3 regions of the Paenibacillus sp. P4_A7 genome follow, and region 3 is predicted to be linked to each of the others. Evidence: a T-box and tRNA genes for the amino acid it is inferred to sense, from the RefSeq annotation. Region 3 holds a T-box; the other regions hold tRNA genes.
The links. A T-box is a leader RNA that pairs with one kind of tRNA and senses whether it is charged. The one in region 3 lies ahead of leuS (leucine--tRNA ligase), so its partner is inferred to be a tRNA-Leu.
Positions count from the first base shown of each region.

Region 1 (4,064 bases), on a different contig from region 3:
CATCGTCCGGACGTCAGGATTATTTAATTGTTCATACGTGTGCGTGTGAAGATAATGTGAGTCATCGTGCAATAAAATGGCTACGCCGTCTTTGGATATACGTACATCAACTTCAACGATATCTGCGCCAAGCTGAATGCCTTCATCAAATGAAGCCATCGTGTTATCCGGATAAATACCACAGCCTGTATGGGCTGCTACCAATGTGTTGTGCATGCGAGGTCTCCTCTTTCTAATAATAAAATGATTCCGCTTTCATGTTACACTGAGACGCCTTCAGTTTCCAAGCTTATTACACCGTCCATATGAGCCAATGCAGCGATTGATACCTCGTAATTTTTTGTTTTCTTTAATTTCAACTGAAGTCGAATAACTAAATGTCTATTGTTTTGTTGATCACCTACATCATCGTTGTCAATCGTAAGCTTACTGATTTGCAACCCGTTTTGATTCAAATGCATCAAAACATGATTAAGACCCGCGGAAGCTTTTTCGATTTTAATTAACAGCTCACGTACTTTTTTTGTTCGGGAAAATAGTTTCTCTACTTTGTTCAATAGAAACAAGCTCACCACCACTAAGAAGGTCGCTATAACAGCGCCATAATAAAACCCCGCCCCTGCAGAAAGTCCTATAGCAGCCGAGACCCACAAAGAGGCTGCTGTCGTCAATCCCGATACGCCGAACCCATTTCGCATGATCGTACCTGCGCCGAGAAAACCTACTCCGCTGATCACTTGCGCTGCCAACCGTGCCGGATCTAGTCGAACATTTGGTTCTGCAGCAAAATCAGCAAATCCATACATCGATAACAGGACAATAACAGCAGAACCAAGGCAAACAAGAATGTGAGTCCGGAAACCAGCGGAATGCCCTCCCAGTTCTCGTTCAAGACCAATCAAACCGCCAAGCGCTAAAGCCAACAACAGTCTAAGCGTCATCTCATTCAAACTGATTTGCCATACGGTCGGATCAAATTCGAGGGCCATTTTATTACTCTTCGCCTCCCTTCACCTTCATATCGATATTTATTGGACCTATTGGTGGAATCGTATTTCTTACTTTACAAGACTTCTTTCTATTACACAACTGCTTTTTCTCAATTTTGTAAACGATTACCTTCAGTCTCTTTTACATGATATGCTACATTTTTATCTAGATTTACACTCACCATGTGTCTTGGTTCTCAGAACTATGACAAGATGAAGAGAACGTATGGTGAAATGGATGTAGATCGCGATAACGTCGCAACGGGCTGGTTCTCAGAGACACGACCAATCACTACAGATCCTGCTCCGCTCCGACACACGCTACCAGCTCGCTTCAGAGCCAGCAGATGAAAGATGGATATGAGCTGCATTATGCTTGGGGTAATACGCTTCAAAAACCTGTTTCTGAGGCTCGTAAAGAGTGGGGCGTATAACAAAATTAGTAGAACTTGAACAAGCAGCCTATGTCAAAATGGGCTGCTTGTTTTAAATTTACCCGACTTCTGATTTTATATTATCCTATCAACAAAACCGAAAAACAAAAAAGAACCCCTACATAGTAAGAGTTCCGAAGTTTAATTTAAGTTATGGTGCGGTAAACAGGATTTGAACCTGCACGTCCATTGGACACTACCCCCTCAAGATAGCGTGTCTGCCGTTCCACCACTACCGCACATGTCGTATTAGGCATTCAATCGCATTCACTTCGAGGGTTGAAGTAGATGGTGACCCGTAGGGGACTCGAACCCCTGTTACCTCCGTGAAAGGGAGGTGTCTTAACCACTTGACCAACGGGCCATTAATGTTAGTCGGAAGTTGTATTCCGTCAAACAACAAAAATTATAATAACAAATTTTCGTCAGGAATACAAGCTTTATTTTCAAAAAAAATTATTTAATAGCTTCTGCTTTAAATACGTTATCCAATTTATCTGTTGGTGTCAGTCTTTTCTTCAAAGGAACTTTAACATCTCTTCCCAATTCTTTGAAGAAAGTTTCTACATCACATTGAACATTGTCAATAATTACGACTAATTCGCCTTTACCAATTATGTCTGGGTTAATGTCAGACGGAACATTCACGTCAATGGAGTACTTTTTGGACAATGTGTTGCTGTATCGAGCAAAAATCTCAAGTAGTTCCTCATTGTTGAAGTTTTTGATTGCTGCTTGTCCCTTATTTGTAAAGTTCAGATTCATTTTCACTTTAACATTACCCCTTTTCCAATTAACCATTTTTATGTTGTAATTAGTAACTTCATTATTCTTATGGTTCCTTACAGAGAAAAGGCTCTCAATGCCTGTGGTGAATAATAAATTAAAAAGCCACTCTCTAATCAGATTTATGGTCTGAATATAAAGTGGCATCGTATATCAGAATCGTGTGACTAGACGCACACTTCCTAAGTTCACCTTTATACATCGGCAAAAAGTATGTTATGGTGCGGTAGACAGGATTTGAACCTGCACGTCCATTGGACACTACCCCCTCAAGATAGCGTGTCTGCCGTTCCACCACTACCGCACATTTAGGGTTTATTAAAAATCCTTCACTCACATTCACTTTAAGGAAAAAGTAAATGGTGAGCCATGAAGGATTCGAACCTTCGACACCCTGATTAAAAGTCAGGTGCTCTACCAGCTGAGCTAATGGCTCTCATTGTGACTGTAAATCAACTCTTGAGAGTTGCTCACTTTGAGGATTAATTGGTGACCCGTAGGGGACTCGAACCCCTGTTACCTCCGTGAAAGGGAGGTGTCTTAACCACTTGACCAACGGGCCATACGATAAAGCTTTTTTTGCACTTGTGTTTGTCCTAATTCTCATCAGGCAAATAAAAAAGACCGGTTGAACGGTCTCACCGTTGCAAACACTTGTGAAAATAATCTGGCGGAGAGAGAGGGATTCGAACCCTCGCACCGCTTGCGCAGTCTAACCCCTTAGCAGAGGGTCCCCTTGAACCACTTGGGTATCTCCCCRWAYTTGGCTCCCCGAACAGGACTCGAACCTGTGACAACTCGATTAACAGTCGAGTGCTCTACCAACTGAGCTATCAGGGAAAAATAAAACTAAAAGCGACAAGTAATAATATATCATTGTAATTGTTTATTGTCAAGAAAAATTAGATTTAATTTTCCGCGGCATTTGCCGCATGCATATTTAGCAGGATCAATCTTCCTTTTGCGCAAATACTCCATCTCGCATTTTCCACAGATGAGCTTATAACGATACGGTTGTATCTTTCGCTGCGCACGTTCCGGCAACGATTGGCAATACCTCGAACCACCTACATGCGCAAGGAGTACCTTGAAATCAGCATCACGATGTTGATAGCCCCGTTTCATTATATGCAAATGATAATGGCATAATTCATGCTTAATGATCTTTTCCGTCTCTTCATGTCCGAAGGTTTCGAGCTGATGCGGACTGATTTCTATATTGTGCGAGCGTGTAAAATAACGCCCTCCTGTTGCTTTTAGGCGGCTGTTGAAAGTGGCTTGATGCAAAAACGGACGATTAAAGAAGGTGATCGATATTTGTTCAACCCATTGCTGAAGCGCTTCGTTTGTCATTGTATATTCTCCCCCAACTACTTGAATTTTAAAGCCTTCATACGCTACACTGTCAAGTAGGAATTATAAAAATGATGGACGGTAACATACCGGGAGGAGAGTAAAAATTATTATGGCAACTATGCGTTACGTCTTATTAAAACAGAAGGATAATATCTTTTTCGTTGAAATGCCCGCATCACATGCTTATCAATTGAGTGCTCTCAATTTGCGTCTCCATAAAGAAATCGATAAATTGACAGCTGAGCATGTACCAAGCCTTCCTTATGCAGTAGCGGAATGCGATGCTGTTGAACTGCATGACACAACCATTATCATTGTTTCTGGACTTGATTACATTAATAAGCTAGAACAGGATTTTGCCAGTGTACAAGAGAAATCCTACCCACTCATCTCACTTCTAACCGAAATCCGAGCGTTGCAAGCTCAGCTTGAGCAGTGGTATGAGGAGTACGAGGAAGAACAAATGATTTAGTGAATTCGTATGGACCTGCACGGACAT
Region 1 is NZ_JBFUHJ010000061.1:5,492-9,555, reverse strand. Features, by position in the region: gene AC1DWN_RS11275 (glycerophosphodiester phosphodiesterase) at 1-216, opposite strand, end outside; gene AC1DWN_RS11270 (MgtC/SapB family protein) at 261-989, opposite strand; tRNA gene AC1DWN_RS11265 (tRNA-Leu) at 1,578-1,662, opposite strand; tRNA gene AC1DWN_RS11260 (tRNA-Glu) at 1,713-1,787, opposite strand; gene AC1DWN_RS11255 (hypothetical protein) at 1,880-2,194, opposite strand; tRNA gene AC1DWN_RS11250 (tRNA-Leu) at 2,429-2,513, opposite strand; tRNA gene AC1DWN_RS11245 (tRNA-Lys) at 2,570-2,645, opposite strand; tRNA gene AC1DWN_RS11240 (tRNA-Glu) at 2,697-2,771, opposite strand; tRNA gene AC1DWN_RS11235 (tRNA-Ser) at 2,878-2,968, opposite strand; tRNA gene AC1DWN_RS11230 (tRNA-Asn) at 2,974-3,049, opposite strand; gene AC1DWN_RS11225 (SprT family protein) at 3,083-3,562, opposite strand; gene AC1DWN_RS11220 (hydrolase/acyltransferase) at 3,675-4,037, shown strand.
Region 1: it has a tRNA-Leu gene. The T-box ahead of leuS (leucine--tRNA ligase) is inferred to sense a tRNA for this amino acid. The anticodon was not compared.

Region 2 (4,064 bases), on a different contig from region 3:
CTCCGCCTAAATCACTGGGGGGTTAAATCGAATGAATAACAAATGGTTTCCTGGTTTACGTATTCGCAAATTTGCAGCTCTTAGCTTAACACTAGCATTGTCTGTGGGCTCACTTGCAGCATGCAGCAGCGGCTCAAACAAGACAGCGGAGACCAGTGTGCTGCGCATTGGCGTATTGTATGGAGGATCGGACAATGAGCCGTATTTCCGTCAGCAATATACCGATATGTTTGAAATGACTCATCCCAACGTTCAGTTTGAAATTGTTGGAGCCATCAATTATGACGACCAACGGTATGAACAGAATGATCCAGAAAAACCAGTAAAGCAACCAGACCCATATGAAAAAATGAAAGAAATGCTTTCGGGTCAAAACCCAGTAGATGTGGTAGTACTGGATTATAATATGCTTCGTCGATTGACTCAAGACAATTTATTGCAGCAACTAGACCCGCTTATTCAACAGGATAAATTTGATTTGTCCGATTATGTTCCGACTGTAATTGATGGAATCAAAGCAGCGGGGGACAACAACATTTATGCATTAACCCCTACCTTTACTTCATCCGCACTCTTTTATAACAAAAAAATGTTCTTAGATGCGGGTATCGAGCCTCCAACTGACAAAATGTCTTGGGATGACACGCTTAACAAAGCTCGTCAAATGGCTAAAGGAGAAGGTGTAGACCGTCAGTTTGGCTTCTCATTTAACCGCTGGCAGTCTGACGGATTTAACGATACTCAGGTCTACAGTCAAGCTTTACAGCTGAAGATATGGGATGACAAAGGTGAGAAAATGCTTGTAAACAGTGATCAGTGGGAATCAGTCTGGAACACTGTTGCCTCACTTCATAAAGATAACATCGTACCTAATCAAGAATACTATACGCTTCTAAATGAGAAGAGAGGCGAAGCGGGCGGCAATGATCCGTTCTACGGTGATATGTTCATTAAAGGTAAGGTTGCCATGACAATAGGTGAATATAGCTATATTAATGAGCTTAAGAAAGCGTCGGACAACGCTTCGAAGATCAAAGATTTTGTACCCATTGATTGGGATGTCGTTACGGTACCTACTAACCCAACCGACCCTACTACAGGCGGAAATATTGGTCTAAATCAACTGATGGGTATTAATGCTAATGCACAGAACTCGAAGGATGCATGGGAATTTATTAAATACTCCAACAGTAAAGAGTGGGCTAAACTCAAATCAAGAAGCTTGTATGAGATGGTTGCTCGTAAAGAGTTTCTGAAGCCAATTGGCGGATTGCAATATAATATGGACGCATTCACTACTCTTAAGCCACTGCCACCGACTAATTCGAATGCGGATAGTATATTCAACGAAAAACCAGGTATCTGGAATGCTCAGCAGCTTGGCTATGAGTTATTCGCTGAAGTGATAAAGGGAACAAAGACGGCAAAAGAGGCACTTGCTGAATGGGAGACTAAAGGCAATGCTGTTCTTGAAGAGATAAAGAATAATCCTCAAGGTGGAGGCGGCGGCGTAATTAGCCCAATGATGAGATAAAGAGTTTTAGAGCCAAAGAGCGACCCAATGACGAAATGTCGTTGGGTCGCTTTTCAATGTGTTTTAGTTATCTTAGATCCTCTCAGAAACAGCATTAGACAGCATTAAATACTAAGTTTAAGATCGCTTCGAATTGCTTGATTTATCCGAATTTGGGTATTCTAATGACTATAAGATTAATTCAAGCGGCGAAAGCGCTGCAGTGCACATACATCAGGAGGGGTTCGATGATAAGATGGGTGTATTGGGTCCGACTATATGAAACAAAATTTCAAGCTGGTTGCCTTGTCAAACGAATGGAAAATGATTATTGGATATACGGGTACGAGTGTCCAAATGAAGTCGAGGTATTTCGATCGAAAAAAGGACGATATGGTGTGCGATTTATTCCGTGAAAAATAGTTTGTGAATTAATTTATAAAAATGCTTGACTTAAAACAGTCGAATATAGTATAGTAATTCTTGTCGCCAAAACAATAAGCTTCATAATCAAATGGAAACACGTCGCGGGGTGGAGCAGCCCGGTAGCTCGTCGGGCTCATAACCCGAAGGCCGCAGGTTCAAATCCTGCCCCCGCAACCAACCCTTTCGATGACTACGTTGAAATATACGTTTTTCGAGGGCCCTTAGCTCAGTTGGTTAGAGCGGTCGGCTCATAACCGATTGGTCGGGGGTTCGAGTCCCTCAGGGCCCACCATTTGCAAAGCTTATCTTCATGCCGGGGTGGCGGAACTGGCAGACGCACAGGACTTAAAATCCTGCGGTAGGTGACTACCGTACGGGTTCGATTCCCGTCCTCGGCATACCAGAACAATCTAGCAGTAGCAAGTTTTAAGAAGTACATAAGTAATATGTGGGGAACTGCAATCCTGTGTTAACACGCAAGATTCAAGTTGAAACTGAAAAAACCTCTTTTGCAGTATCTGACCAAATCAGATGCAAGCGAAGGAGGTTTTTTCATTGCACATGAACTTGACCAAGCTTACAATAAAGGCACGAGTAACAATGCATGAAGCAAAACACGGTTTATCAATCAGCTATCGGTTTCATGTCTTAGCCGTCTCTAATTTAGAAATAGGGCTTGTAAATAGAGGGCGAATATGGTATGCTATATTCTCATTGCGCATGATTTAATTGCGCCGGGGTGGCGGAACTGGCAGACGCACAGGACTTAAAATCCTGCGGTAGGTGACTACCGTACGGGTTCGATTCCCGTCCTCGGCATAACAGAACAATCTAGCAGTACATCGTTTTATGAACTATATATGGAAGAAAGAATCCCGTTTATCGACTTGCTAATCACAAGTTGAGAATAGGGATTTTTTTGTTCGAGACATATTTGCTATAATGAATAACGGAAGGGGACGGATTATTTGAATAGAGACGATAAGTTTGATACCCAGTTAAAAGAAAGCTCACGCAAGCTATATGCGCAAGTTTTTGCACTAAAGGACTCTTTACATAACGAATTGCTGGAGAGATACAAGAATGATCCTACAATAGCTGTGGATGGAGAGCGTTGGAAGCTATTAATTATGACTGCATCGGTTTCAACTGCTCTTTTTAGTACTGTTCTATCAGGGAATAAAAATTTCCTATTGCTCTATACTTATTTTAAAATAAAATTAAAAGAATATAATAGTGAAACTGAGACAACGATGGACGATTGCATGCAATATATCGCTGACCTGCGGAATGGTGTAGAATACAACTCGGAGCAATTTGCGGAGGCTATGGCTCTTTGGATGTATTTTAGTATTAGAGGTAAGGAACAGTTTGCCCAGGATGAATTAGCCCCATACAGTATAGTTGGACAGTTTATTCATGATTATTTTTATAATTGGTTTGATAAAAATGTAGCGTTAAATTAAATAGGCTTCAAGATGTTCAATCACGAAGGAGTGAGTAGCGTTAATGGCAGCAAGTAAGCATTATGTCGTATGGGTCGGCAACAGACCTGGTATTTATACAACGTGGAAAGAGTGTCAGGAGCAGGTAAATGGTTTTACAGGTGCCAAATTTAAATCATTTGAATCAGCTCAGCAAGCAGCTGTTGCTTTTAAGGAAGGGTGGAAGGGATACTGGGGTCAAGAGAAGGCTTCAGGAAAGGCTAAGCCTTACATAGAGGGGAAGAAGCTCAAAGCTACGGCAAGTGAACAAACCATCGATTATAACAGCATCTCAGTCGATGTAGGAACGAGAGGGAATCCAGGGCCTGTAGAGTTTAAAGGAGTAGATACGCAAACGGGTGACCTATTGTTCTACGTTGGGCCAATTCCGAATGGAACGAACAACCTAGGCGAGTTTATTGCCATCGTACATGCACTTGACTATTTAAAGAAAAAGGGCTCAACACAAACGATTTATACTGATTCTAGAACAGCTCTAAGTTGGATTCGCAATAAGAAGACAGGCTCGACATTGACACGCGACTCATCGACCGCTAAAATATGGGCTCTGACAGATTGGGCAACAGATTGGCTTCGCGATAATAAATATGACAATAAAATATTAAAGTGGAATACGGAGG
Region 2 is NZ_JBFUHJ010000275.1:3,115-7,178, reverse strand. Features, by position in the region: partial or broken gene AC1DWN_RS23450 (ABC transporter ATP-binding protein) at 1-26, shown strand, start outside; gene AC1DWN_RS23445 (ABC transporter substrate-binding protein) at 32-1,534, shown strand; gene AC1DWN_RS23440 (hypothetical protein) at 1,762-1,929, shown strand; tRNA gene AC1DWN_RS23435 (tRNA-Met) at 2,040-2,116, shown strand; tRNA gene AC1DWN_RS23430 (tRNA-Ile) at 2,155-2,231, shown strand; tRNA gene AC1DWN_RS23425 (tRNA-Leu) at 2,252-2,337, shown strand; tRNA gene AC1DWN_RS23420 (tRNA-Leu) at 2,673-2,758, shown strand; gene AC1DWN_RS23415 (hypothetical protein) at 2,908-3,405, shown strand; gene rnhA (ribonuclease H) at 3,449-4,064, shown strand, end outside.
Region 2: it has a tRNA-Leu gene. The T-box ahead of leuS (leucine--tRNA ligase) is inferred to sense a tRNA for this amino acid. The anticodon was not compared.

Region 3 (4,064 bases):
TATTCCGTGGTTATGAATTTAGGAGCAGCCATTGCTTCTGGACTTAGCATTCCGATTACAAAGCAGCCTGGTATTGGTTGGCAGGGGATGCTTGCTAGCTGGTCGATACTAGCACTTATTGCTACTGTGGCTTGGCTTCCGCAAGTACGCAGGGTTGGTCGTGATCAGTTACTTAGCACGAAGAGCAATAAAAACAAGACTAATCTATGGACTTCAGGTTTGGCTTGGTATGTGTCGTTATTTATGGGAATTCAATCTTTTTTCTTCTATGTAAACATTTCATGGATTCCGGAAATTTTACATAATCGTGGAATGAGTCCTGTCGATGCTGGATGGATGCTTTCCTTGCTGCAGTTCGTAAGTTTGCCGGCTACGTTTATTATTCCTGTGCTTGCTGGTCGGAAAGCGAGTCAACGCGGTTTAACTCTTATGACTGCTTTACTTCTTATCATTGCATATTTAGGGTTGCTAAGTGGAGGAAGTGTAGCTCTTATACCGTTATGGATGATATTGCTTGGTATTGCGGGCGGGTCAGGATTTAGCTTGGCGGTTATGTTTTTTGTTCTTCGGACAAGCAGCACAGCACAATCTGCCGAGCTATCGGGGATGGCACAATCGATGGGTTACTTATTAGCTGCTGCTGGGCCGTTTTTATTTGGTTTATTCCATGATTTAACGAAAGAGTGGACGGTATCCCTAGTTATGCTTATTGTCTTAACGATTATGTATGCGGTCGTTGGCTATGGCGCAGGTGCAAATAAAACAATTCAAGATTGCAACAAATAATGGTAATTATTCGTATGAATAGGTACATCGGTTAAGTTTGGAGGTATTTTCCTATGAAAAGAAAAAAATGGTTGATCTTGTTTGTGAGCATCTCGTCTATTTTGGTTGGCATCGCATATTTGTATGGACTTATGATGGGCTTTCAATTTCTCGGCTCTGAAGCGGGGTCTGAACAAGAAGTCGTTCAATATTGGGGGAAGATATCGCTTGGACTTGGGCTTACGCTTCTTATGACGATCCTTACTCGAACAAAAATGAAAGAGAAAGTCAATGATGGGCTGTTGATTTTCATTTTGATACTTTTATTTATAACTCAACTGCCTCCTATAGCATTATGGTTTCTTGTTGTTATTTTTGGTTTCTGGGGCGGGATTACCGGACTTATCCTACACAGTCTTTTACTTCTATTTATTGTTAGAATTGTTACGCTGGGTCACCGGCAAGACAAGGTGATCAAGTTGGTAAGCCCGGACCCTGTCTCTTGACATGGCGAGGTAGGAACTTTATAATCGTGAATAATCATGTTTAATTCATAAATAAGCGTTGAAGAGGAACAGTAGTTTCGTAAGTAAGGCCTAGAGAGCCGGTGATATTGGTGTAAGCCGGACCTACTGCGGAATGAATCTCGCCTTGGAGCTGTGCGATAATCTTGTCGATTCTAATCATCGATAATGAAACGTACCGTTTGGCCTGCGATAAAGGCGACAAGTGAGTAATGGGCAAAGCATGCCTGTTGCTAACTAGGGTGGTACCACGGGAGAATTGCCTCTCGTCCCTAGCGTTAATCGCTAGGGACGAGGGGCTTTATTTGTTTAAATATAAGAAAGTAGAGTTTCACTATATACTCAGCTTATATTTCAACATTAGGTCAATGCTTACGAGGTAAGTTTTACTTCGTAAAACTTTAGGTCAATGCTTACGAAGTAAGTTTTACTTCGTAAAACTTTTGAGGAGGATTCAAATGAGTCAGGAACAGCAAATTCAAGGCTATAATCCACTTGTTGTCGAGCCGAAGTGGCAGCAATTTTGGGATAAGAACAAAACTTTTCAAACAACAGAGGATGCAAGCAAACCGAAATTTTATGCGTTAGATATGTTTCCTTACCCATCAGGAGCGGGACTGCATGTAGGTCATCCAGAAGGTTACACAGCAACAGATATCGTATCTCGCTATAAAAGAATGCAAGGTTACAACGTTCTTCATCCAATGGGATGGGATGCGTTCGGCTTACCTGCGGAGCAGCATGCGTTAGATACAGGTCAGCATCCGCGAGATATTACATTCAAAAATATCGATAATTTCCGCAGACAAATTAAGTCGCTTGGTTTCTCTTATGACTGGGACCGCGAAATCAGCACAACAGACCCTGAATACTACAAATGGACACAATGGATTTTTATCCAACTGTATAATCGAGGACTTGCTTACGTAGCTGAAGTATCAGTGAACTGGTGTGAGGCGCTTGGCACGGTGCTAGCGAATGAAGAGGTTATTAACGGTCTTAGTGAGCGAGGCAATCATCCGGTAGTTCGTAAGCCGATGCGCCAGTGGATTCTAAGAATTACTGAGTATGCAGATCGCTTGCTAGATGATTTGGAAGAGCTGGATTGGTCAGAGAGCATTAAAGACATGCAGCGCAACTGGATCGGGAAGTCAAAGGGCGCAGAAGTAACGTTCGAGATTGATGGTCATGAAGGTGCATTGGTTGTATTTACAACTCGTCCTGACACATTGTTCGGCGCGACATATTGCGTGTTAGCCCCTGAGCATGAGCTAGTTGCCAAAATCGTAACGGGCGATCAGAAAGCGGCTGTAGAAGCATACCAGACTGCAGCTTCACGGAAAAGTGATTTGGAGCGTACAGATCTAGCAAAAGATAAATCAGGTGTATTTACTGGTGCGTATGCTATTAATCCTGTGAACGGCGTGAAAACACCTATCTGGATTGCTGACTATGTATTAGCTGGATACGGTACGGGTGCCATTATGGCAGTGCCGGGCCACGATGTTCGCGACTGGGAATTTGCAAAGCAGTTCGACCTTCCGATTGTTGAGGTTGTTCAAGGCGGCGATATTTCAAAAGAAGCTTATGCTGGTGACGGACCTCATGTGAATTCTGAATTTTTGAATGGATTAACAAATGTTGATGCCATTGCTGCGATGATCGAGCATTTAGATGCTTCGGGTAAAGGTAAAGGCAAGATTACTTACCGTCTTCGTGACTGGCTGTTCAGCCGTCAACGCTATTGGGGTGAACCGATTCCGATTCTTCACCTGGAAGACGGCACTATGAAGCCTGTACCAGTTGATCAGCTTCCGTTGTTGCTTCCAGATGTTGATGCGATCACGCCTTCGGGCACGGGAGAGTCACCTCTAGCAAATGTAACGGAATGGGTGAACACGATTGATCCGGAGACGGGTATGAAAGCTCGTCGCGAGACGAACACGATGCCACAATGGGCAGGAAGCTGCTGGTATTACTTGCGGTTTATCGATCCGAAAAATGACAAAGAAATTTGTTCCCCAGAGAAGCAAAAGGAATGGCTGCCGGTTGATCTGTACATCGGTGGTGCTGAGCATGCAGTACTGCATTTGTTGTATGCACGCTTTTGGCATAAAGTGCTTTATGATATCGGTGTTGTTCATACGAAGGAGCCATTCCATAAACTAGTCAATCAAGGGATGATTCTTGGTAACAATAACGAGAAAATGTCGAAGTCACGCGGCAACGTTATTAATCCAGATGATATCGTAAACGAGTTCGGTGCAGACACACTTCGCATGTACGAAATGTTTATGGGTCCGCTTGAGGCGACTAAACCTTGGAACACAAATGGTGTAGAAGGAACATACCGTTTCCTAAGCCGGGTATGGCGTTTGTTTATTAGCGAGGATGGCAGCCTAAGTGCCAAAATTGGCGATAGCGAGACCAGTGAGGCTTTCAAACGTACATGGCATCGCTCAATAAAGAAAATTACGGAAGATTACGATAACCTGCGCTTTAATACAGTTATTAGTCAGCTGATGATTTTTGTCAATGAAGCTTACAAAACGGATGTGCTTCCACGTGAAGCGATGGAAGATTTCGTACAAATGATCTCGCCAATTGCTCCTCATATCGCGGAAGAGCTTTGGGAGAAGCTAGGACGTAATGATTCCATTTCCTATGCAGCTTGGCCAACGTTTGAAGAAGCTTGGACAATCGATCAAGAAGTAGAAATCGTTGTACAAGTGAATGGTAAAATTGTTGACCGCGTATCGATAGCGGCTGACATGG
Region 3 is NZ_JBFUHJ010000003.1:22,886-26,949, reverse strand. Features, by position in the region: gene AC1DWN_RS00790 (CynX/NimT family MFS transporter) at 1-786, shown strand, start outside; gene AC1DWN_RS00785 (hypothetical protein) at 840-1,271, shown strand; T-box leader at 1,321-1,566, shown strand; gene leuS (leucine--tRNA ligase) at 1,748-4,064, shown strand, end outside.